Regions from separate parts of the Streptomyces sp. NPDC048288 genome, predicted to be linked through region 2. Evidence: riboswitches for the same ligand, from Rfam matches in the RefSeq annotation. Region 2 holds a riboswitch; each other region holds the start of a gene.
The links. A riboswitch is a leader RNA that binds a small molecule or an ion and turns the genes downstream of it on or off. The one in region 2 is predicted to bind cobalamin.
Positions count from the first base shown of each region.

Region 1: it holds a riboswitch for cobalamin, as region 2 does, so the genes downstream of both, ACGFZS_RS36675 (ABC transporter substrate-binding protein) here and ACGFZS_RS18370 (CbtB-domain containing protein) in region 2, are expected to answer to the same signal.
Region 3: it holds a riboswitch for cobalamin, as region 2 does, so the genes downstream of both, metE (5-methyltetrahydropteroyltriglutamate--homocysteine S-methyltransferase) here and ACGFZS_RS18370 (CbtB-domain containing protein) in region 2, are expected to answer to the same signal.
Region 4: it holds a riboswitch for cobalamin, as region 2 does, so the genes downstream of both, ACGFZS_RS05965 (cobalamin biosynthesis protein) here and ACGFZS_RS18370 (CbtB-domain containing protein) in region 2, are expected to answer to the same signal.

Region 1 is NZ_JBICZD010000012.1:94,516-99,975, reverse strand. Features, by position in the region: gene ACGFZS_RS36680 (TetR/AcrR family transcriptional regulator) at 1-186, shown strand, start outside; cobalamin riboswitch at 883-1,060, shown strand; gene ACGFZS_RS36675 (ABC transporter substrate-binding protein) at 1,115-2,146, shown strand; gene ACGFZS_RS36670 (FecCD family ABC transporter permease) at 2,143-3,156, shown strand; gene ACGFZS_RS36665 (ABC transporter ATP-binding protein) at 3,153-3,974, shown strand; gene ACGFZS_RS36660 ((2Fe-2S) ferredoxin domain-containing protein) at 3,955-4,344, shown strand; gene ACGFZS_RS36655 (TetR/AcrR family transcriptional regulator) at 4,415-5,029, opposite strand; gene ACGFZS_RS36650 (FAD-dependent oxidoreductase) at 5,093-5,460, opposite strand, start outside.
Region 2 is NZ_JBICZD010000004.1:680,936-686,395, forward strand. Features, by position in the region: gene ACGFZS_RS18360 (LysR family transcriptional regulator) at 32-952, shown strand; gene ACGFZS_RS18365 (enoyl-CoA hydratase/isomerase family protein) at 1,015-2,061, shown strand; cobalamin riboswitch at 2,129-2,269, shown strand; gene ACGFZS_RS18370 (CbtB-domain containing protein) at 2,306-2,527, shown strand; gene ACGFZS_RS18375 (CbtA family protein) at 2,550-3,305, shown strand; gene pgm (phosphoglucomutase (alpha-D-glucose-1,6-bisphosphate-dependent)) at 3,558-5,198, shown strand; gene ACGFZS_RS18385 (BTAD domain-containing putative transcriptional regulator) at 5,253-5,460, opposite strand, start outside.
Region 3 is NZ_JBICZD010000006.1:406,748-412,207, forward strand. Features, by position in the region: gene ACGFZS_RS23820 (3-hydroxybutyryl-CoA dehydrogenase) at 1-478, shown strand, start outside; cobalamin riboswitch at 691-887, shown strand; gene metE (5-methyltetrahydropteroyltriglutamate--homocysteine S-methyltransferase) at 1,070-3,388, shown strand; gene ACGFZS_RS23830 (DUF1254 domain-containing protein) at 3,995-5,410, opposite strand.
Region 4 is NZ_JBICZD010000001.1:1,327,205-1,332,664, reverse strand. Features, by position in the region: gene ACGFZS_RS05980 (lysozyme) at 2-772, shown strand; gene ACGFZS_RS05975 (anion permease) at 949-2,193, shown strand; gene ACGFZS_RS05970 (hypothetical protein) at 2,213-2,440, shown strand; cobalamin riboswitch at 2,592-2,734, shown strand; gene ACGFZS_RS05965 (cobalamin biosynthesis protein) at 2,834-3,775, shown strand; gene ACGFZS_RS05960 (cobyric acid synthase) at 3,772-5,304, shown strand; gene cobN (cobaltochelatase subunit CobN) at 5,301-5,460, shown strand, end outside.

The DNA of each region.
Region 1 (5,460 bases), on a different contig from region 2:
CAATGGGCGCGGGGGTATGTGGACGCCGGTGAACTCGCCCCGCTGCCGCCGGGACTGATCGAGGTGCTGGTCCTTGGCCCGGTGATCGGCGTGGCCCGCCGCTGGCTGTCCGGCGTCGACGACGTCGACCTCGACGAGGCGGCGGAGCTGCTGCCGGAGCGGATCTGGCGGTCGGTGGCCCCCTGAGCGGTACACCTGCCGGGCCGCCGTACGACCGCGCGCGGCCCGCCGACCACCGCCGCACCCCGACCCCGCACCGCACGGTGGGCGCAGGCAGCGGGCGAGCGATTCGCCGAGCAGGTCAGGGTCGTCGATCTCCAGGCCGAGGAGGGACTCTACGCGGCCGTGGCGCAGGTGCACTTCCGGGGCTCGGACCAGGTCAATGGGGTGGGCGGCCTCCCCAGTGGGTTCGGCGGACGGCACGGTCGGCGCGAGTTCGAGAGTGGCACGGGCCGCGTGGCCCACGCCGATCGTGGTCCCCGGCGATCGTGGCCCCCGTCTCGAATACCGCGCGGAAGGCATTCTGGATGGCCCGGAAGGGAGTGCCGTAACGGCAGCGGATTTGCTCGGACGCGTCCCGGAGCCTGAAGCCATCGGTGAGGAGGAGTTCGCCGCTGTCCGGGGAGTTGGCGCCTTCGTGGACTGCGCTGGTGCGGGTCGCCCCCGGTTCAGGCGGAGCCGAGCAGCAGGGGGAGCACCCAGCGCACCGAGCGGTCCAGGGCGCCGCCCCGCCCTGCCGGTTCCCGCTGGAACCGGTATTTCCCCAGGGCAGATCGGCTGAAGGGGGTCCGGGCCGTTGCGATCGCCACCGTAGTCGAAGCCTGCCCCGGTGCAGGGACGAGCCGCGCCACCTGATCGGATGATCTGGCCGTATGACTGACTTGATAGCCTCATCAGGCCAGTCGAGCCACACCCGAGGCCAGGGAATCCGGTGCGAATCCGGAACTGACGCGCAGCGGTGAGGGGGACGGGCGGGGCACGCCAGCCACTGGGAGACCGGGAAGGCGCCCCGGCCGGACGAACCCGAGTCCGAAGACCTGCTGGCACCTTCGCGCCCCGGCGCGGAGGGACGTCCGTAGGCCAGGCTCCGCGTACGAGCCCCGACCCCCGAGGCATGCCCGTGCTCCGCACCCCCGCTCTTCTTCTCGTGTCCGCCCTCCTGCTCACCGCCTGCGGTGGCACCGGGAGCGGCGGCGCCGACACGGCGACGGCCGCCGCCGGCCGTCCGGTCACCCTCACCAACTGCGGCCACACGGTCGCCCTGAAGTCACCGCCGAAGCGGGCCGTCTCCCTCAACCAGGGCACCACGGAGATCCTGCTCTCCCTCGGCCTCGCCGACCGCATGGCCGGCACGGCCACCTGGACCGACCCGGTGATGAAGGGCCTGGAGAAGGCCAACGCGTCCGTGCCGCGCCTCGCCGACGACAACCCCTCCTTCGAGAAGGTCCTGGACGCCGAACCCGACTTCGTCACCGCCTCGTTCGTCTCCACCCTCGGAAAGGGCGGGGTCGCCACCCGCGGGCAGTTCGAGAAGCTGGGCGTGCCCACGTACGTCTCGCCGTCCGACTGCTCCGAGGGCAAGGACAACGACAGCGGCGGCGACGGTTCGCGCTCCACACCCCTCACCCTCGATGCCGTGTACGGCGAAATACGCGACCTGGCCCGCGCGTTCGGCGTCGAGGAGCGGGGTGAGACGCTCGTCGCTTCGCTGAAGAAGCGGGTGCGCACGGCCACCGCCGGACTGCACGCCTCGGACGTGTCCCTCATGTACTGGTTCGCCAACTCCCAGTCCCCGTACCTCGCCGGCTGCTGCGGCGCGCCCGGCGCCATCACCCGCGCGGTCGGCGCGAAGAACGCGTTCGCCGACACCCACGACGAATGGCCCCAGATCAGCTGGGAGACCGTCGCCGACCGCGACCCCGACGTCATCGTCATCGGCGACCTGACCCGCAAGCAGCAGACCGCCGAGACCGCCGCGGCCAAGATCCGCTTCCTGGAGACCAACCCCGCCACCCGCAACCTGACCGCCGTGAAGAAGAAGCGGTACGTCCTGCTGAGCGGGCAGGCCATGAACCCGTCCATCCGCACGGTCGAGGGGATCGAGGAGGTCGCAGCCGGTCTGCGTGACTTCGGGTTCGCCAAGTGAGCGTCCGTGCCCTGTTGTTGACCGGCGGGGGACTGGCCGCCCTGCTGGTGTCGATCGCCGTGGCGGTGACGATCGGTCCCGCCGACATCTCCACCGGTGACGTCTGGGCGTCCGTCGCGGCCCATCTCGGCCTCGGCGAGGGCACGTTGGCGCCGCTGCGGGACAGCATCGTGTGGAACCTGCGGATGCCCCGCACGCTGCTCGCCGCCGTGTGCGGGGCCGGACTCGCCGTGTGCGGCGCGGTCCTGCAGTCGCTGCTGCGCAACCCGCTCGCCGACCCCTTCGTGCTCGGGGTCTCCTCCGGCGCGTCCACGGGGGCGGTCGCCGTGGTCGTGCTGGGCGTGGGCGGAGGAGCGGTGTCCCTGTCGGCCGGTGCCTTCCTCGGCGCGCTGCTCTCCTTCGGCCTGGTGCTGCTGCTCAGCCATTCCCTCGGCGGCAGCACCGACCGGGTCGTCCTGTCCGGGGTCGCGGCGATGCAGCTGTTCTCCGCGCTGACCTCCTTCACCGTGCTCACCTCGGCGGACGCGGAGACCACCCGGGGCGTGCTGTTCTGGCTGCTCGGCTCGCTCACCGGCGCCGACTGGGGACAGGTACTGCTCTGCACCGTCGCCCTGGCGGTGGTGCTCGTCGTCTGCCTCGGGTACGCCCGTACGCTCGACGCGTTCGCCTTCGGCGAGGAGGCCGCCGCCGGACTCGGGGTCCGGGTCGCCCGTACCCGCCTGGTCCTGCTCTGCGCGACCGCGCTGCTCACCGCCGCCCTGGTCAGCTGCGCCGGGGCGATCGGCTTCGTCGGCCTGGTCCTGCCGCACGCCACCCGCGCCCTCACCGGCTCCGGGCACGCCCGGCTCCTGCCGGTGACGGCACTGACCGGAGCCGTGTTCCTGGTGTGGGCGGACACCCTGGCCCGAACCGTCCTCGACCCCCAGGAGGTCCCGGTGGGCGTGGTGACGTCCCTGATCGGCGTGCCGGCGTTCGTGGCCGTGCTCCATCGCGGACGGAGCAGGGCATGACCGGCCTGGACGCGGACCGCGTCGGACGGCGCGTCGGCGACCGGGTCGTGGTCGACGACGTAACCCTGACCCTGCGCCCCGGCGAGACCGTCGGCCTGCTCGGCCCCAACGGCTCGGGGAAGTCCACCCTGCTGAGACTGCTGGCCGGGGTCCTCGCGCCCACCGCCGGCGTCGTGACCCTGGACGGGCGCCCGCTCGCCGAGGTCGGCCGCCGCGCCACCGCCCGCCGGGTCGCCACCGTCGAACAGCACACCCACACCCAGACCGAACTGACCGTCCGGGACGTCGTCGCCCTCGGCCGGATCCCGCACCGCCGCGCCTGGACACCCCCGACGGCGGCCGACGCGGCAGCCGTCACCGAGGCGCTGCGGCGCACCGGACTGACCGACCGGGCCGGCCAGTCCTGGCACACCCTCTCCGGCGGCGAACGCCAGCGCACCCAGATCGCCCGCGCCCTCGCCCAGGAACCCCGCGAACTCCTCCTCGACGAACCCACCAACCATCTCGACATCCAGCACCAGCTCGACCTGCTGGAACTCGTCGTGAGCCTGCCGGTCACCACGGTGATCGCCCTGCACGACCTCAACCTCGCCGCGATGTACTGCGACCGCCTGCTCGTCCTGCGCGACGGCCGCGCGGTCACGGAGGGCACCCCCGCCGAGGTCCTGACCCCCGCCCGCATCGAACAGGTCTACGGCGTCCGCACCGAGGTCACCCACGACCCCGGCCACCCCGTCATCCGCTTCCTCCGTCCCGCGCCTCGGGACGGAGCCCCGTACGAGAGGAGCACGACGAGCGATGCCCCGACGGCAGGCTGAGGACGTAGCCACCGAGAGCGCCACCGCCCAACCGGCACCGTGTCGTGTCGTGGTCTGCCGCGACTGCTGCTGCGGAACCGGGAAAGTCCCCGGCGTGGATCACGACGAGCAGCTCGCGCGCCTGGCCGAGAGCGTCCCCGTCCGGGTCTCGGACTGTCTCGACGTGTGCGAACACGCCAACGTGATCGTCGTCCAGCCGTCCGCCGCCGCCCGCGCCGCGGGCGCCCGCCCGGTCTGGCTCGGCCTCGTCAACGACCCCGACGCCACCGAGGACATCACCGCCTGGGTGCGGGCCGGCGGGCCCGGCGTCGCGCCCTGCCCCGACATCCTCGACCTCTACGCCTTCACCCCGCCCCGAAGAGCACGATGACCGCGTATGCCCCCGATGGGGCTGCCGACAGCTCGGCCGGGTCTACCTGGTCGGGTCTACCTGGTCGGGTCTACCGGTCGGGGGAGGCTAGCGTGCTCCAGCCGTTCTCCAGCAGTTCGAAGGCGCGGGTGACGGCCTGGCTGAAGTCGGCCTGGTCGAGGGCCACGCGGGGGATTTCGAGGGCGAAGTGGGCCAGCGCCGCGCACGCGGGATCGTCGGCGGGCAGGCCGCTCTCCTCGGCGATGACGCCGGCCAGCGCGGACGAGTGGCGCAGCCACATGGCCTGCTGGTAGTCGCGCAGCGCCGGGGTGGTGTTCACCAGCTCGAAGAAGGCCTGGAAGGCGGGGTCCCGGCGCGCCGCACGGACGCGGTGGTGCAGCGCGTGCTCGCGGAGCGCCTGGGGGATCGACTGCCCCTGCGGCCGTTCGCGTACGGAGGCCAGGAGCAGCGCCTCCTTGTCGGCGTCCAGGTCGAAGACGAGTGCCTCCTTGACCGGGAAGTGCTTGAACAGGGTGGTGGTGGAGACGTCCGCGGCGTCCGCGATCTCGCGGATGCCCACGTCGTCGTAGCCACGCTCCAGGAACAGGCGCAGCGCGGCGTCGGCGATGGCCTGCCGGGTCGCGGCCTTCTTGCGTTCGCGGCGGCCCGTGGGTGCCGGTGCCGTGGAGGCGTGGATATCGGTCATGTCATGACCCTACTCCGCTGGTTGTGCGGCTTCGAAAGTTGCCTCGCTGCACTTATTGGGGTGTCAGCGGTCGTTGTCGTCGGCGAAGTCGGGCAGTTCGGTGCCGAGCAGGCCCTCGGCGCCGTTGTCGAGGAGCTGCTGCATCTGGGCGGAGCGGGGCAGCATGGTCTTCTCGTAGGCGAGGAGGGCGTCGTCGACGGTGGTGTGGTGCGCGAGGGCGAGGGCGAGTTCGCAGGCGTCCAGCATGGCGAGGTTGACGCCCACGCCGAGCGGGGGCATGAGGTGGGCGGCGTCTCCCAGCAGGGTGACCGTGGGGTTGTGCTGCCAGGTGTGGGGGACGGGCAGGGCGTGGATGGGACGGTCGACGTAGCGGCCCTCGTTGTCGGTGAGCTGGCGGCGCAGGGCCGGTGACCAGTCGCGGTAGCGGTCCA
Region 2 (5,460 bases):
TCCGATGCATGCTTCAGGGAGCTGGTGGCCGATGTTCGATCTGCACCGGCTGCGCCTCCTGCGCGAACTCAAACACCGGGGCACCCTCGCCGCCGTCGCCGCGGCCCTGTCGTACGCCCCCTCCTCGGTCTCCCAGCAGCTCTCCCAACTGGAGGCCGAGGTCGGGGTCCCGCTGCTGGAACCGGTCGGACGGCGGGTGCGGCTGACCGAGCAGGCCGAGATCCTCGTCGCCCACACCGAAGCGGTCCTGGAACGCCTGGAGCGCGCCGAGGCCGACATCGCCACCTCCCTGACCGAGCTGACCGGCACCCTGCGCGTCGCCACGTTCCAGACCGCGGCCCTGGCCCTGGTGCCCGCCGCGCTCCGGCTGCTCCAGGAGGCCCATCCGCACCTGCGCGTCCATGTCACCCACCGGGAACCGGAGAAGTCCCTTCCGGCCCTGCAGGCCCGCGACTTCGACCTGGTCCTCGCCGAGGAGTACCCCGGGAACCCCCTTCCACGGCCCGCCGACCTCGCGTACGAGCCGCTGCTCGACGACCCCTTGTACCTCGCCGTGCCCCGGTCGCCCCGGCCGGCGGCCGGCCCGCGAGCCGAACTGCGCCGGCTCGCCGGTCACCCCTGGGTGATGGAACCCGAGGGCACCCCCGCACGGCGCTGGGCCACGGGCGTCTGCCGCGACGCCGGTTTCGAACCCGACGTACGGTTCGAGACCACCGATCTGCTGCTCCACCTCCGCCTGGTGGAAGAGGGCCTCGCGGCCGCCTTCCTGCCCGGCCTGGTCGTCAACGGGCCGCCGGAGACGGCCGGGCTGCGGGAACTCGCCGCCCGACGCCGTGTCCTCACCGTCGTACGCCGTGGCCGGGGCGGGCATCCGGCCGTGGTGGCCTGCCGCGACGCCCTGCGCCGAGCCGCCGCGCCGTGGACGGACCGGTCGGGGGAAGATCGTCCCTGACCACCGCGTCCACCGCTGCTGGAAGGAACCGACGAGATCATGCGCGTCATGGAGGCGTCCGGATGAGCGACGTCCTGCTGCACACGGCCGGCCGGGCCGCACATCTGACGCTCAATCGGCCCCGGGCCATCAACGCCCTGTCGCACGCGATGGTGCTGCGGATCGCCGAGGCCCTGACGGCATGGGAGCACGACCCCACCGTGGGGACCGTCGTCATCAGCGGCGCGGGGGAGCGCGGCCTGTGCGCGGGCGGCGACATCCGCGCCGTCCACGACGACGCCCGCGACGGGGACGGCACCGCCTCGGCCGCCTTCTGGCGCGACGAGTACCACCTCAACGCCCGGATCGCCCGCTACCCGAAGCCGTACGTCGCCCTCATGGACGGCATCGTGATGGGCGGCGGTGTCGGCGTCTCGGCCCACGGCAGCGTCCGGATCGCCACCGAACGCTCGCGGATCGCCATGCCGGAGACCGGCATCGGCTTCGTCCCCGACGTCGGCGGCACCCATCTGCTCGCCCGCGCCCCCGGCGAACTGGGCACCCATCTCGCCCTGACCGGCGCGACGATCGGCGCCGCCGACGCCCTGCTGTGCGGGCTCGCCGACCACCACCTGCCGTCCGGCGCGCTCCCGGCGTTCGTCGCCGACCTCGCCGACCTGCCCGTCCCCGAGGCCCTCGCCCGGCACGTACAACAGGCGCCCGAAGGGGAACTGGACGGGCAGCGGGCCTGGATCGACGCCTGTTACGGCGGCGCGGACACCGTCGAGGAGATCCTCCACCGGCTGCTCGCCCACGGCGACCCGGCGGCCAAGGAGACGGCGCAGACCCTGCTCACCAGGTCGCCGACCGCCCTGAAGGTCACCCTCGAAGCCGTCCGCCGGGCCCGGCGGCTCGGCTCGCTGGAGCGGGTCCTGGACCAGGAGTACCGGGTCTCGTGCGCGACCCTCGCCACTCACGACCTGGTGGAGGGCATCCGCGCCCAGGTCGTCGACAAGGACCGCGACCCGCACTGGTCCCCGGCCACCCTCGCCGAGGTCTCCGACGCCGACGTCGACCGGTTCTTCGCCCCGCTCGGCGCGCGCGAACTGGGCCTCGCGCCGACCGGCTGAACCCCGCCCGTGACCGCCCACCAGGCGGGAGACGAAGATCACGCCTGGTGACGCGGTCTTGGCCGTGCCCCTGACACGCGGTACGGTCTGTCCGATATCGACGACGGCGAGACGGAAGCCGGTGGGAATCCGGCACGGTCGCGCCACTGTATGCAAGAGCCCCCGGGCGCTTGCGAGTCAGACCCGTGGCTGTCGTCCAACGCACCACCGAGTTGGGACGCGAACTCCCAGAGGAGGTCCTGCCATGGCGCAGACCGTCGCTCCGCCGACAGCCAACACCCCTGCCGTTCCCGCCAAGCTGCCGCTGTCCGCGATAGCTCCCTGGGCGGTCTTCTTCGGCATCCTGATGATGATCCTGCTCTACTTCGTCGGCGCCGAACAGGGCGCCACCTCCGTGTTCAGCGGCACGGACGTCCACGAGTGGGTGCACGACGCCCGCCACCTGCTCGGCTTCCCCTGCCACTGACGCGAGGGACGCCGTACCGCCCATGAACTCCGCAACGGTTCGCAACCTCCTGGTGCGGGGCATGCTCGCCGGCCTGGCCGCCGGCCTGCTCGCCCTCGTCGTCGCCTATGTACTCGGTGAGCCGAACGTCGACAAGGCGATCAGCTTCGAGGACGCCCACGCGCACGAGCACGAGATGGAGGTCGTCTCCCGCTCCCTGCAGTCCACCGCCGGCCTTGCCACCGGTGTCCTGGTCTACGGGGTCGCCTTCGGCGGCATCGCCGCCCTCGCCTTCTGCTTCGCCCTCGGCCGCGTCGGCCGCTTCTCGCCACGGGCGACCGCGCTGCTGCTGTCCGGCAGCGCGCTGCTCGCCGTGTACGTGGTGCCGTTCCTCAAGTACCCGGCCAACCCGCCGTCGGTGGGCGACCCGGACACCATCGGCAAGCGGACCACCCTGTACTTCCTGATGATGCTGCTCAGCGTGCTGCTGGCGGTCGCCGCGACCATCCTCGGCAAGCGGCTCCAGCCGCGGCTGGGGACCTGGTGGGCGTCCGTGCTCGCGGTGGTCGGGTTCGCCGTCGTCATCGGGCTCGCCTACCAGTTCCTGCCGGCCATCAACGAGGTCCCCGCGGACTTCCCGGCCACCCTGCTGTGGCGGTTCCGGCTCTCCGCGCTCGCCATCCAGCTGACGCTGTGGGTCGGATTCGGGCTGCTTTTCGGCGAGTTGGCCGAGCGCGTGCTCAACCCGAAGCCGGCGAAGGCCCCGTCCGCCCGCCGGACGGTCTCCGCGGCACACTGACCGACCCGACGACACGCGAGGGCCCCCGGCACCACCGGGGGCCCTCGCGCACGCCCGGCCCCACCTGCCTCGAGTGGCGTGACCACGAGACGCCCAGGACCCGCGCCCCGGGAACCCCGCGTCCGCTGTGAACCGGCCGTGAACCCGCCGTGTCTTCGCCGCCGGAGCCGGTGCCGCACTCGCGTCCGCCACCGTCGGCAGGGAAAGATGGGCGTCGAGCGATTGATCAACGACTGCGGAGGAAGTGGACTCATGCCGCATGAGCGAGCGGGCCGGCCGGCGGCTCCGGAGGACCTCGTCGACGTGGCCCGGCTGGTCACGGCCTACTACGCGCTGCACCCCGACCCGGCCGACCCCGCCCAGCGGGTCGCGTTCGGCACCTCGGGACACCGCGGATCGTCCCTGACGACCGCGTTCAACGAGGACCACATCGCGGCCACCAGCCAGGCCATCTGCGAGTACCGGAGCGGCCAGGGCACCGACGGCCCCCTCTTCCTGGGCGCCGACACCCACGCCCTGTCCGAGCCCGCCAAGGTCACCGCCCTGGAGGTGTTCGCCGCCAACGGCGTCACCGTCCTCGTCGACAGCGCCGACGGCTACACCCCCACCCCCGCCGTCTCGCACGCCATCCTCACCCACAACCGGGGCCGTACCACCGGACTCGCGGACGGAGTCGTGGTCACCCCCTCGCACAACCCGCCCGCCGACGGCGGCTTCAAGTACAACCCGCCCAGCGGCGGCCCCGCCGCCTCCGACGCCACCTCCTGGATCCAGGACCGCGCCAACCAGATCATCGCGGGCGGCCTGAAGGACGTGCGGCGCATCCCGTACGAGCGGGCACTCGCCGCACCCACCACCGGCCGCTACGACTTCATGGGCGTCTACGTCGACGACCTGCCCAGCGTCCTCGACCTCGACGCGGTCCGGGCCTCCGGGCTGCGGATCGGCGCCGACCCGCTCGGCGGCGCCTCGGTCGCCTACTGGGGCCGGATCGCCGAACGGCACTCGCTCGACCTCACCGTGGTCAACCCGTACACCGACCCCACCTGGCGGTTCATGACGCTGGACTGGGACGGCAAGATCCGCATGGACTGCTCCTCGCCCTACGCGATGGCCTCGCTCATCGAGAAGCGCGCCGAGTTCCGGGTCGCCACCGGCAACGACGCCGACGCCGACCGGCACGGCATCGTCACCCGCGACGCCGGCCTGATGAACCCCAACCACTACCTCGCCGTCGCCATCTCCTACCTCTACCGCCACCGCGAGCAGTGGGCGGCGGGCGCCGGCATCGGCAAGACCCTAGTCTCCTCCTCGATGATCGACCGGGTCGCCGCCGACCTCGACCGCCGACTCGTTGAGGTGCCCGTCGGGTTCAAGTGGTTCGTGGACGGACTGGTCAGCGGTGCCATCGGGTTCGGCGGCGAGGAGTCGGCCGGCGCCTCCTTCCTGCGCCGGGACGGCTCGGTGTGGACGACCGACAAGGACGGCATCCTGCTCGCGCTGCTCGCCTCCGAGATCACGGCCGTCACGGACAGGACTCCCTCCGAGCACTACGCCGACCTCACCGCCCGCTTCGGCGAGCCCGCCTACGCCCGCATCGACGCCCCCGCGACCCGAGAGGAGAAGGCCCTGCTCGCCAAGCTCTCCCCGGCGCAGGTCACCGCCGAGACCCTGGCGGGCGAACCGGTCACCGCCGTCCTCACGGAGGCGCCGGGCAACGGCGCGGCCATCGGCGGCATCAAGGTCACCACCGACAACGCCTGGTTCGCCGCCCGCCCGTCCGGCACCGAGGACGTCTACAAGATCTACGCCGAGTCCTTCCAGGGCCCCGACCACCTGACCCGGGTACAGGAAGAGGCCAAGGCGGTGGTGATGACCGCCCTCGGCGCCTGACGCCCCATGCCGGAGGCGGGCACCGGACCCGTCCGGACCACCGCCTCCGGCACGTCAGGTCGCGAAGGTGCGGCGGCGTGTCCGGGTGCCGGCCAGGTCCGCGGCGGCCCGGCGGGCGCTCCCGGCGAGATGGGCCGAACCCCAGGCGTGTGCGGTGCGTTCGGCGAGGGCGTAGCCCGCTGCCGCGGCGCGGTCGTCGCCGAGGAGGCGGTGCAGGTCGGCGAGGGCGTGGGCGAGGGGGCGGCCGGCGTAGGCCGCGCCG
Region 3 (5,460 bases), on a different contig from region 2:
CAGCCGTGCGGACCGGGTCGTCGGCCTGCACTTCTTCAACCCGGTCCCCGTCCTGCCGCTGGTCGAGGTGGTGACCTCCCTGCACACGTCACCGCAGACGGTGGCGACCGCGACGGAATTCGCCACCGCGGTCCTCGGCAAGACGGGCATCCGCTCCCAGGACCGGGCGGGGTTCGTCGTCAACGCCCTGCTCATCCCCTACCTCCTCGCAGCCGTCCGAATGGCTGAATCCGGCTTCGCCACCGCCACCGCCACCGACATCGACACCGGCATGGAACTGGGCCGCGCCCACCCCGTGGGCCCGCTCAAGCTCGCCGACCTGATCGGCCTGGACACCGTCGCCTCCATCGCGGAGTCCCTCCACGACGCGTTCCGGGAACCCCTCTACGCCCCGCCGCCGCTGCTCCAGCGGATGGTGCAGGCGGGACTGCTCGGCCGTAAGTCCGGCCGGGGGCTCCACACCTACGACCAGGGCTGAGGGCCTGGTACGACGCGGGCTGAGGGGCCCGCGCCGCCGCAGGGGTGAGGGTCCCGCGCGGCGCGACGGGAAAAGGGCGGGAAGCGCGTGTGCGACGCTTCCCGCCCCTCCGCGTGCCGCTCCTGGCGTGTCCTGAAGTGTTCCCCGTCACCTTCCGGGTGCTGGACGGCTCCCTTCCGCGCGGGGCGAGAACCCGTAGGCTGGCCCGAGCAGCTGGTTCGCCCCGTCCGCCAGGCGGGGTGTCGCAAGAGGGAACCCGGTGAGAATCCGGGACTGCCCCGCAGCGGTGAGCGGGAACGACCGCCGTCATACGCACTGGGTCCGACGTACCGGGCCTGGGAAGCGACGGCCAGTAGGTGTCCGCCGGGAGACCGGAGGACGTGCCCGCAAGTCCGAAGACCTGCCAACTGCCCGTGCGCGGACCGTTCCGTGCGCGGACACCCCGGTGACCTCGAGGGCGGGTCGGCGTACATACCTGACGGGACGACCGTGCCTTTCCCGCGCGAGGTCGTCGCCGTCCGGTTCGTCACCCCTTCGCGCTCTCGTCCCGTCTCCGGGATCTCAGGGAATCGTCTCGCGAAGGAGATCTCCGTGACCACCGAGTCCGCGGCCGCGGCAGCACGGGCCACCGTGTACGGCTACCCCCGCCAGGGCCAGAACCGGGAACTGAAGAAGGCGATCGAGGGCTACTGGAAGGGCCGCGTCACCGCCGACGCCCTCCGTGCCACCGCCGCCGAACTGCGCACCGCCAACTGGAAGCAACTCGCCGAGGCCGGCATCCACGAGGTGCCCACCGGCGACTTCTCGTACTACGACCACGTCCTCGACACCACCGTCATGGCCGGCGCGATCCCGGCCCGCCACCGGGCCGCCGTCGACGCCGACGCGCTCGACGGCTACTTCGCCATGGCCCGCGGCACGCGGGACGTCGCGCCGCTGGAAATGACCAAGTGGTTCGACACCAACTACCACTACCTGGTGCCCGAGTTGGGCCCCGACACCGTCTTCACCGCGAACCCCGCCAAGCAGGTCGCGGAGCTGCAGGAGGCCCTGGCCCTCGGCCTGACCGCCCGCCCGGTGCTCGTCGGGCCGGTCACCTACCTTCTCCTCGCCAAGCCGGCCCCTGGCGCTCCGGCGGACTTCGAACCGCTCACCCTCCTGGACCGGCTGCTGCCGGTGTACGCCGAGGTCCTCGCCGACCTCCGCGCGGCCGGCGCCGACTGGCTGCAGCTCGACGAGCCCGCCCTGGTCCAGGACCGCACCCCGGCCGAGCTGGACGCCGCGGCCCGTGCGTACCGCGACCTCGGCGCCCTCACGGACCGGCCGAAGCTCCTGGTCGCCTCCTACTTCGACCGGCTCGGCGACGCTCTGCCGGTACTGGCCAAGGCCCCGGTCGAGGGGCTGGCGCTGGACTTCACCGAGGCGGCGGCCGCCAACCTGGACGCCCTGGCCGCAGTCGGCGGGCTGCCCGGCAAGCGGCTGGTCGCCGGGGTCGTCAACGGCCGCAACATCTGGATCAACGACCTCCAGAAGTCGCTGTCCACCCTCGGCACCCTCCTCGGCCTGGCCGACCGGGTCGACGTCGCCGCCTCCTGCTCGCTCCTGCACGTGCCGCTCGACGCGACCGCCGAGAAGGACATCGAACCGCAGATCCTGCGCTGGCTGGCCTTCGCCCAGCAGAAGACGGCCGAGATCGTCGCCCTCGCCAAGGGGCTTGCCCAGGGCACCGACGCCATCACCGGCGAGCTCTCGGCCAACCGCGCCGACCTCGCCTCCCGCGCGGGTTCGCCGATCACCCACGACCCCGCCGTGCGCGCCCGCGCCGCCGCGGTCACGGACACGGACGGCCGCCGCTCCCAGCCGTATGCCGAGCGCGCCGCCGCCCAGCGCGCCCACCTCGGGCTGCCGCTGCTGCCCACGACGACCATCGGGTCGTTCCCCCAGACCGGCGAACTGCGGGTCGCCCGTGCGGACCTGCGCACCGGGCGCATCGACACCGCCGGGTACGAGGAGCGCATCAAGGCCGAGATCCAGGAGGTCATCGCCTTCCAGGAGAAGTCCGGCATCGACGTCCTGGTCCACGGCGAGGCCGAGCGCAACGACATGGTCCAGTACTTCGCCGAGCAGCTGACGGGGTACCTCGCCACGCAGCAGGGGTGGGTCCAGTCGTACGGCACCCGGTACGTCCGTCCGCCGGTCCTCGTCGGGGACATCTCCCGGCCCGAGCCGATGACGGTGCGCTGGACGTCGTACGCCCAGTCCCTCACCGACCGCCCGGTCAAGGGCATGCTGACCGGCCCGGTGACCATGATGGCCTGGTCGTTCGTCCGTGACGACCAGCCCCTCGGCGACACCGCCCGCCAGGTCGCCCTCGCCCTGCGCGACGAGGTCGACGACCTGGAGGCAGCAGGGACCTCGGTCATCCAGGTCGACGAACCCGCGCTGCGCGAGACCCTGCCGCTGCGGGCCGCCGACCGGGACGCCTACCTCGCGTGGGCGACCGAGGCATTCCGGCTCACCACCGCCGGAGTCCGTCCGGACACCCAGATCCATACCCACATGTGCTATGCCGAGTTCGGCGACATCGTCCAGGCCATCGACGACCTCGACGCCGACGTGATCAGCCTGGAGGCGGCCCGCTCGCACATGCAGGTCGCCCGCGAACTCGCCGCGCACGGCTACCCGCGCGAGGCCGGACCGGGTGTCTACGACATCCACTCCCCCCGCGTCCCGAGCACCGAGGAGGCGGCCGGGCTGCTGCGCACCGGCCTCAAGGCGATCCCGGCCGAGCGGCTGTGGGTCAATCCCGACTGCGGCCTGAAGACCCGCGGCTGGCCCGAGACCCGGGCCTCCCTGGAGAACCTGGTCGCCGCCGCCCGCACGGTCCGGAGTGAGCTGCCCGCCTCCTGACCGGACGCCCGTACCAGGGCCGGGACGCCACAAGCGTCCCGGCCCCGTGCAGCAGCACGGCCATCGCCAAGGCACAGGAGGGGGCTCATCGGCGCGGAGCAAACCGCGGCAGATCGTCGTGGACGGCAAGCCCATGATCGCGGTGTCCGCGAAGGAGTTCGAGAGTCTCCTCGCCATGCGCGGACAGCCCGGCAGCCAGACCGCGAAGATTCGGGTGCGGGCCCGTGGCCAAGTACGGCTCCACCCCTCGGCGGCCGTACGTCCGTTTCCCGATTCGTCTTCCGCGAGGCTCAAGACCTGCTGCCCTGACCGCACTTCGTGACCATGGAACGTTATCGAGGGGAGGGGCGAGACAGTGTTGAGCGCCTACAGCGTTCGGCCGCCCTTCGCACCGAGCCGGGCCCCCACGCCGTACGAGAACCCTACCTTCGAGCTGCGGCTGATGGCGGACGGGCCCCGGCCACGGATCTTCCACCAGGGCCAGGAGGCAGGGGTACTCGGCACGCAGCCGCCCGGCACCGCACCGTCCCGAGGTGGTCCTCGCGGCTCGCCGCCTGACCGCCCGAGGGCGAGTGTCGTGGCTCACCGGCCGGCGCACGTCGGCGATCAGTTCGTCCTGACGACGGCGGGGGGCCGCCAGGTTCCGTCGAGGGCCGCCGGGTCGGGCCAGTAGGCGCGCAGATAGAGCGCGAAGCGGCCGGCCGGGGCGGGCAGCCAGTTGGAGCGGTGGTCCTGGTCGGCGGGCGGTCGGGTGCACGCGTACAGGGTCAGGGAGCCGTCGTCGGCCAGGCGCAGGTCCTTGTTCTTGGTGCCCAGGGAGTAGCGGTTCAGCGGGTTGGGGTGGAAGAAGTGGTGCTCGTTGTAGAGGGTCACCGACCAGAAGCCCTTGACCGGGGGGAGGGCGTCGGCGGGGAAGGTGAGCGTGTAGCCGTGTTCGCCGGTGAGGGGTTCGCCGTCGCGGTCCAGGTCCTGGTAGAAGTACGCGGTCTCGGCGGGCGTGTTGACGAAGATGTTCGCCTTGCCCATCGCCGTACGGCTGAGGTAGTCGCCACCGAACGCGGCCCCGTTGCGCTGGGTGCTCCAGTGGTGGTCGAGCGGGATGCCGATGTTGCGGAACTCGAACAGGTCCTTCACCAGCGTGGCATCGGCGTCGAGGGCCGCCTCGCGCAGCACCACGGCGGCCTTCGGATCGCGGGCGGCCTCGGCCGCGAGCGACCGGAACACCCCGTACAGGGCCTCCTCCCCCGGGCGCGGGGGCACTTCGTCCAGGACCGCGGGGAAGGCGTCGAAGAACGCGGCCGGGTCCACCCACTGGGTCTCCTGCTCTCCGCCGGCCGCGTCCCCGGCCGGGTAGGAGGGGGCCGCGGACCAGTCGGTGGTGCGGGCGGTGCCGGTGTAGTCGGTGAGCGGATAGGCCATGACCTGGTCGACCAGGGGCTGGATCGCGGCGCGCTCCTCGGCGGTGTCGTTCATGAAGACGCGCGGGATGCACACCGCGACCCGGGTGTCGAACCGGAACACCTCCGTGATCCCGGCGGGCACGTCGCCGGCCCAGTCGGCCGGTGCCAGCAGATAGCAGCCGGGTTTCGTGCCGTACATCGCGCCGAGCCGCGCGAACGCCTCGGTGCGCTGGTCCACCACCTGGTAGACCCAGAAGCGGTCACCGAAGTCCGGGACCTGGATCACCGTCGGCCCGCGCCGGGCGTCGGTGATCCCGAAGCCGTAGACCACGTCCTGGTTCGGGCATGCCACGATGCGCTCGCCCGGCTCGATGTAGTCGCGCAGCATGCCCACGGTCCCCGGCGGACCGGCCGGGACGATCCCGCCCAGCAGGCCCGGCGCCGGGAGCCGTTCCATGAGGGCGAGCCGGTTGTGCAGGTTCACCAGCGGCCAGCCCCACAGGTAGGCGAACCGGCCCGTCGTGCGCAGATAGTCCTCGGTCATCCGCGAGCCCGGCACCGGGGGCGCGAGAGACGCGAGGGTGTCCGGAGCGTCCGCGGCATTCGGAGCTGAAGGTGGCATGGTCCGAACCTACGGTCGTGGTCCGGCCGGGACACAGTCGAACTGAGCCG
Region 4 (5,460 bases), on a different contig from region 2:
CATGGCCCGTGACAGCTCTCCGCCGTACCGCCACCGCCGTCGCCACCGCGTCCGCGGCCTCGCGGCGTCCGCGGCGGCGCTCGCTCTCGTGGGGGCCGCGACCGCGCTCGCCGGGACGCCGGCGTCCGCCGCGGGCCCGCCGAAGGGGCACGACGTCTCCTCGCACCAGAAGAACGTCGACTGGCCGGGCGCCAAGGCGAAAGGCGCCCGGTTCGTCTACATCAAGGCGACCGAGTCCACCACCTACCGCAACCCCTACTTCAGCCAGCAGTACAACGGCTCGCGCAAGGCGGGGATCCTGCGGGGCGCGTACCACTTCGCCCTGCCGGACAAGTCGTCGGGCGCCCAGCAGGCGTCGTACTTCGTGAGCCACGGCGGCACCTGGACCGCGGACGGCTGGACGCTGCCGCCCGCGCTCGACGTCGAGTACAACCCGTACGACAAGAAGCACCGGTGCTACGGGCTGAGCAACTCCCGGATGGTCCGGTGGATCAGGTCCTTCAGTGACGAGCTGAAGCGGGAGACCGGCCGGCGGCCGGTGATCTACACGACCACCCACTGGTGGAACCTGTGCACCGGCGGCAGCAGCGCCTTCGCCGCCGACCACGCGCTGTGGATCGCCCGCCACGGCTCGGCGGACGCGGGAACGCTGCCGGCCGGATGGTCGCACTGGACCTTCTGGCAGTACGACAACAGCGGCACCCTGCCGGGTGACCAGAATCTCTTCAACGGGTCGATGGGCCGGCTGAAGTCGTTCACCCTGGGCCTCTGATCCCGAGGCCGACCTAGGGGCGCCTGGGCCGCCGGACCGGAAACGGAACGGCGACCCGGGCGCCCTTCTTCATGGACCCGATCTGCGACACCCTCAAGCCCACCCCAGTTCACCTTCCGTTCATTCAGGTTGCCTACGGTCCAACGGCTGATGACCTCTAAAGATTGTCTGGGTAAATGGAAAGCTTCTCGCTGATCCTCGCGATTGTGGTCGTCACCGCACTCGCGTTTGATTTCACGAACGGTTTCCACGACACCGCCAACGCGATGGCCACGACCATCTCGACCGGCGCGCTCAAGCCCAAGATCGCGGTGACCATGTCGGCCGCGCTCAACCTGGTGGGCGCCTTCCTCTCCGTGGAGGTCGCCAACACGATCTCCAAGGGCCTCGTCGACGAGAACGGCATCCGCCCCGAGGTCATCTTCGCCGCCCTGGTCGGCGCGATCCTCTGGAACCTCGTGACCTGGCTGGTGGGCCTGCCCTCCAGTTCCTCGCACGCCCTCATGGGCGGTCTGATCGGCGCCACCGTCGCCTCGGCCGGCTTCGGCGCGGTCCACGGCGACGTGCTCGTCACCAAGGTCCTGCTGCCGGCGGTCGCCGCCCCGCTCGTCGCGGGCCTCGCAGCGACGCTCGCCACCCGCCTGTCCTACGCGCTCTCGAAGAACGCCGAGGACGAGGCCACCCGCAAGGGCTACCGCGCCGGCCAGATCGCCTCGGCCGGCCTTGTCTCGCTCGCGCACGGCACCAACGACGCGCAGAAGACGATGGGCATCATCACCCTCGCGCTGATCGCGGGCGGTTCGATCGCCCCCGGCTCGAACCCTCCCACCTGGGTCATCCTCTCCGCCGGTCTCGCCATCGCGCTCGGCACCTACATCGGCGGCTGGCGGATCATCCGCACCATGGGCAAGGGCCTGACCGACCTTCAGCCGCAGCAGGGCTTCGCCGCCCAGACCAGCGCGGCCACCGCCATCCTGGCCTCCTCCCACCTCGGTTTCTCCCTCTCCACCACGCACGTCGTCTCCGGCTCGGTGATGGGCGCGGGCCTCGGCCGCAAGGGCGGCACGGTCCGCTGGTCCACCGCGACCCGCATGGTGATCGCCTGGCTGCTCACGCTCCCGGCCGCCGCACTGGTCGGCGCGCTCGCCGAGTCCGTGACGGACCTCGGCGACTGGGGCACCGCGGTCGTCGCCGTCTTCCTGGTGGCCGCCAGCGCCACGATCTGGAAGCTGTCCCGCCGCGAGGTCGTCGACAGCACCAACGTCATCGACACCGAGGCCGGCGAGCCGGCCGGTGTGGTGACCACGGCGATCGCCGCCGTGACCCCGCCGCCCGCGGGCACCGTCACGGACGGCCTGACGGCCACCATCCCCTCCCCCTCCCCCGCCGCTCCCGCGACCGACCCGGCCGCCACCGTCTGACCCCCGAGGAAGAACCGACATGAACATCGACTGGGCAGCCATCGGCTCCGTCTTCGGCGTCAGCCTCGTGGTCGCGGTGGGCCTGGTGGCCCTCTTCACCCTCGGCATCAAGGGCCTCTCCGCCCGCGAACGCGCCACCGCCCAGGGCAACTCGGCGGCCCTCGCCGTGACCGCCGCCTACCTCTGCTTCGCGGGCTGCGCGGCCGCCGTCGCGTACGGCATCCACCTGATCGTGGCCAAGGCCTGACCGAGGCCCGGAAGGCTCCTCCCCCGCACGTCCGGGGAGGAGCCTTCGTCATGCCCTTCGTCATGCCCTTCGTCATGCCCCAGGAGTCCCGCCGGGCAACCGGTGTGGGCCTTCGCACACTCTCCCCTCGCAGGTCAACGGCAAGTTGACGGCTCTTCCGGGGGCATGGTGGACTTCCTGAGCCATGTACGGCGGCAAGAGAGGAAGCCGGTGTGAATCCGGCGCGGTCCCGCCACTGTCACCGGGGTAGCAATCCCCGGGAGCCAGGAACTCTCACCGCCGGTCTCGTCGAACCAGGGCGTGGACACCCTGAGTGAGGACATATCGCCATGCGCGGCTGCCGATCGAGGTTCCGTACCCGGCCCTTCCCCGACCCCGCGGCCGGCTGAGCCGATGGGTGCCGATCGCGTCTTCGCGTACGGCGCCGCCGCCGGCCTTCTCGGTGACCTGCTGCTCGGCGATCCTCGCCGGGGGCATCCGGTCGCCGCGTTCGGGCGGGCGGCCGGGGCCGTGGAACGGGTGCTGTGGCGGGACCACCGCGGGTGGGGCGCGCTGCACACCGCCGTGTGCGCCGGCGGCGCCGTGGCGCTGGGCGCCCTGGCCCAGCGGGTCGTACGACCGTCCACCGCCGCCTCCACAGCCCTCACCGCCGCCGCCACCTGGGCCGTCGTCGGCGGCACTTCACTCGCCCGTGAGGCCCTGGCCGTCGGGCACGCCCTGGAGGCGGGGGACGTCGAGGCCGCCCGCGCCCGGCTGCCGCATCTGTGCGGGCGGGACCCGCAGGCCCTGGACGCCGACGGGATCGCCCGGGCCGTCGTGGAGTCCGTCGCCGAGAACACCAGCGACGCCGTCGTGGGCGCGCTGGTGTGGGGGGCCGTGGCCGGGGTGCCGGGGCTGCTCGGGTTCCGGGCGGTGAACACGCTGGACGCCATGGTCGGGCACAAGTCGGCGCGGTACCGGCGCTACGGCTGGGCCTCCGCCCGGCTGGACGACGTCGCCGGGTGGCCGGGGGCGCGGCTGACGGCCGTACTGGCCACGGTCGCCGGTGGCGACGCCCGGGGTGCCGTGCGGGCCTGGCGGGCCGACGCCGCGAAGCATCCGAGTCCCAACGCCGGGCCCGTGGAGGCCTCGTTCGCGGGGGCGCTCGGGGTCCGGCTCGGGGGGACGTTGTCGTACGGCGGCCGGGTCGAGCACCGGCCCGTGCTGAATCAGAAGGGGCGGGCCGTGGCGGTCGCGGACATCCGGCGGGCGGTACGGGTCTCCCGTCGTGTGGGGGTGCTCGCGCTCGGCGCGACCGTCACCGCACGCCTCGTCGCGAAGGGACGGACGTCATGAACGGTGGTCTCCTCGTCGCCGGCACCACCTCCGACGCCGGCAAGAGCGTCGTCACCGCCGGTATCTGCCGGTGGCTGGTGCGGCAGGGGGTGAAGGTCGCGCCGTTCAAGGCGCAGAACATGTCCCTCAACTCCTTCGTCACCCGCGAAGGCGCCGAGATCGGGCGGGCCCAGGCCATGCAGGCGCAGGCCTGCCGCGTCGAGCCGACCGCGCTGATGAATCCCGTGCTGCTCAAGCCGGGTGGCGAGCAGAGCAGTCAGGTCGTGCTGCTCGGGAAGCCGGTCGGTGAGCTCAGTGCGCGCGGCTACCACGGCGGGCGGCAGCAGAAGCTGCTCGGGACCGTGCTCGACTGTCTCGCGGAGTTGCGGGGCACGTATGACGCGGTGATCTGTGAGGGCGCCGGCAGTCCCGCCGAGATCAACCTGCGGCGGACGGACATCGTGAACATGGGGATCGCGCGCAACGCGCGGCTTCCCGTGCTGGTCGTGGGGGACATCGACCGCGGGGGCGTGTTCGCCTCCTTCTTCGGGACCGTCGCGCTGCTCTCGCGGGAGGACCAGGAACTCGTCGCCGGGTTCCTCGTCAACAAGTTCCGGGGGGACGTGAGCCTGCTGGAGCCCGGCCTCGACATGCTGCACGGGCTGACCGGGCGGCAGACGTACGGCGTCCTCCCCTTCCGGCACGGCCTCGGCATCGACGAGGAGGACGGGCTGCGGGTCTCGCTGCGCGGGACCGTCCGCGAGTCGGCCGTCGCCCCGCCCGTCGGCGCGGACGTGCTCCGGGTCGCCGTCTGTGCCGTCCCGCTGATGTCCAACTTCACGGACGTGGACGCGCTGGCCGCCGAACCCGGGGTCGTGGTGCGGTTCGTGGACCGGCCGGAGGAGCTGGCCGACGCCGATCTCGTCGTGATTCCGGGGACCCGGGGGACGGTCCGGGCCCTGGAGTGGCTGCACGAACGGGGGCTCGCGGACGCGCTGCGCCGCCGGGCCGCCGAGCAGCGGCCGGTCCTCGGCATCTGCGGCGGCTTCCAGATCCTCGGTGAGCACATCGAGGACGAGGTGGAGAGCCGGCGGGGGCGGGTGGAGGGTCTCGGGGTGCTGCCCCTAAGGGTGCGGTTCGCCCCCGAGAAGATCCTTACCCGGCCGGAGGGGAGGGCACTCGGCGAGCGGGTCGAGGGGTACGAGATCCATCACGGGGTCGCCGACGTCACGGGAGGCGACGCGTTCATCTCTGACGACCATGGACACAGCCTGGACGGGTGCCGGGTCGGGCAGACCTGGGGCACGCACTGGCACGGCTCCCTGGAGTCGGACGGTTTCCGGCGGGCCTTCCTGCGCGAGGTGGCGGCCGCCGCGGGCCGCCGGTTCGTGCCGGCCCCCGACACCTCGTTCGCCGCGCTGCGCGAGGAGCAGCTCGACCGGCTCGGCGACCTGATCGAACAGCACGCGGACACCGACGCGCTCTGGCGGCTCATCGAGTCGGGCGCGCCGCAAGGACTGCCTTTCATTCCACCGGGAGCGCCCGCATGAGCACTGTGTTGTTGTTGTCGACCGCCGACACCGATCTGCTGGCGGCCCGGGCCGCCTCCGGTGCCGACTACCGGATCGGCAATCCGACGCGCGTCGACGTCGCCGAGGAACTGCCCGCGCTCGTCGAGGGCGCGGACATCGCCGTCGTACGGCTGC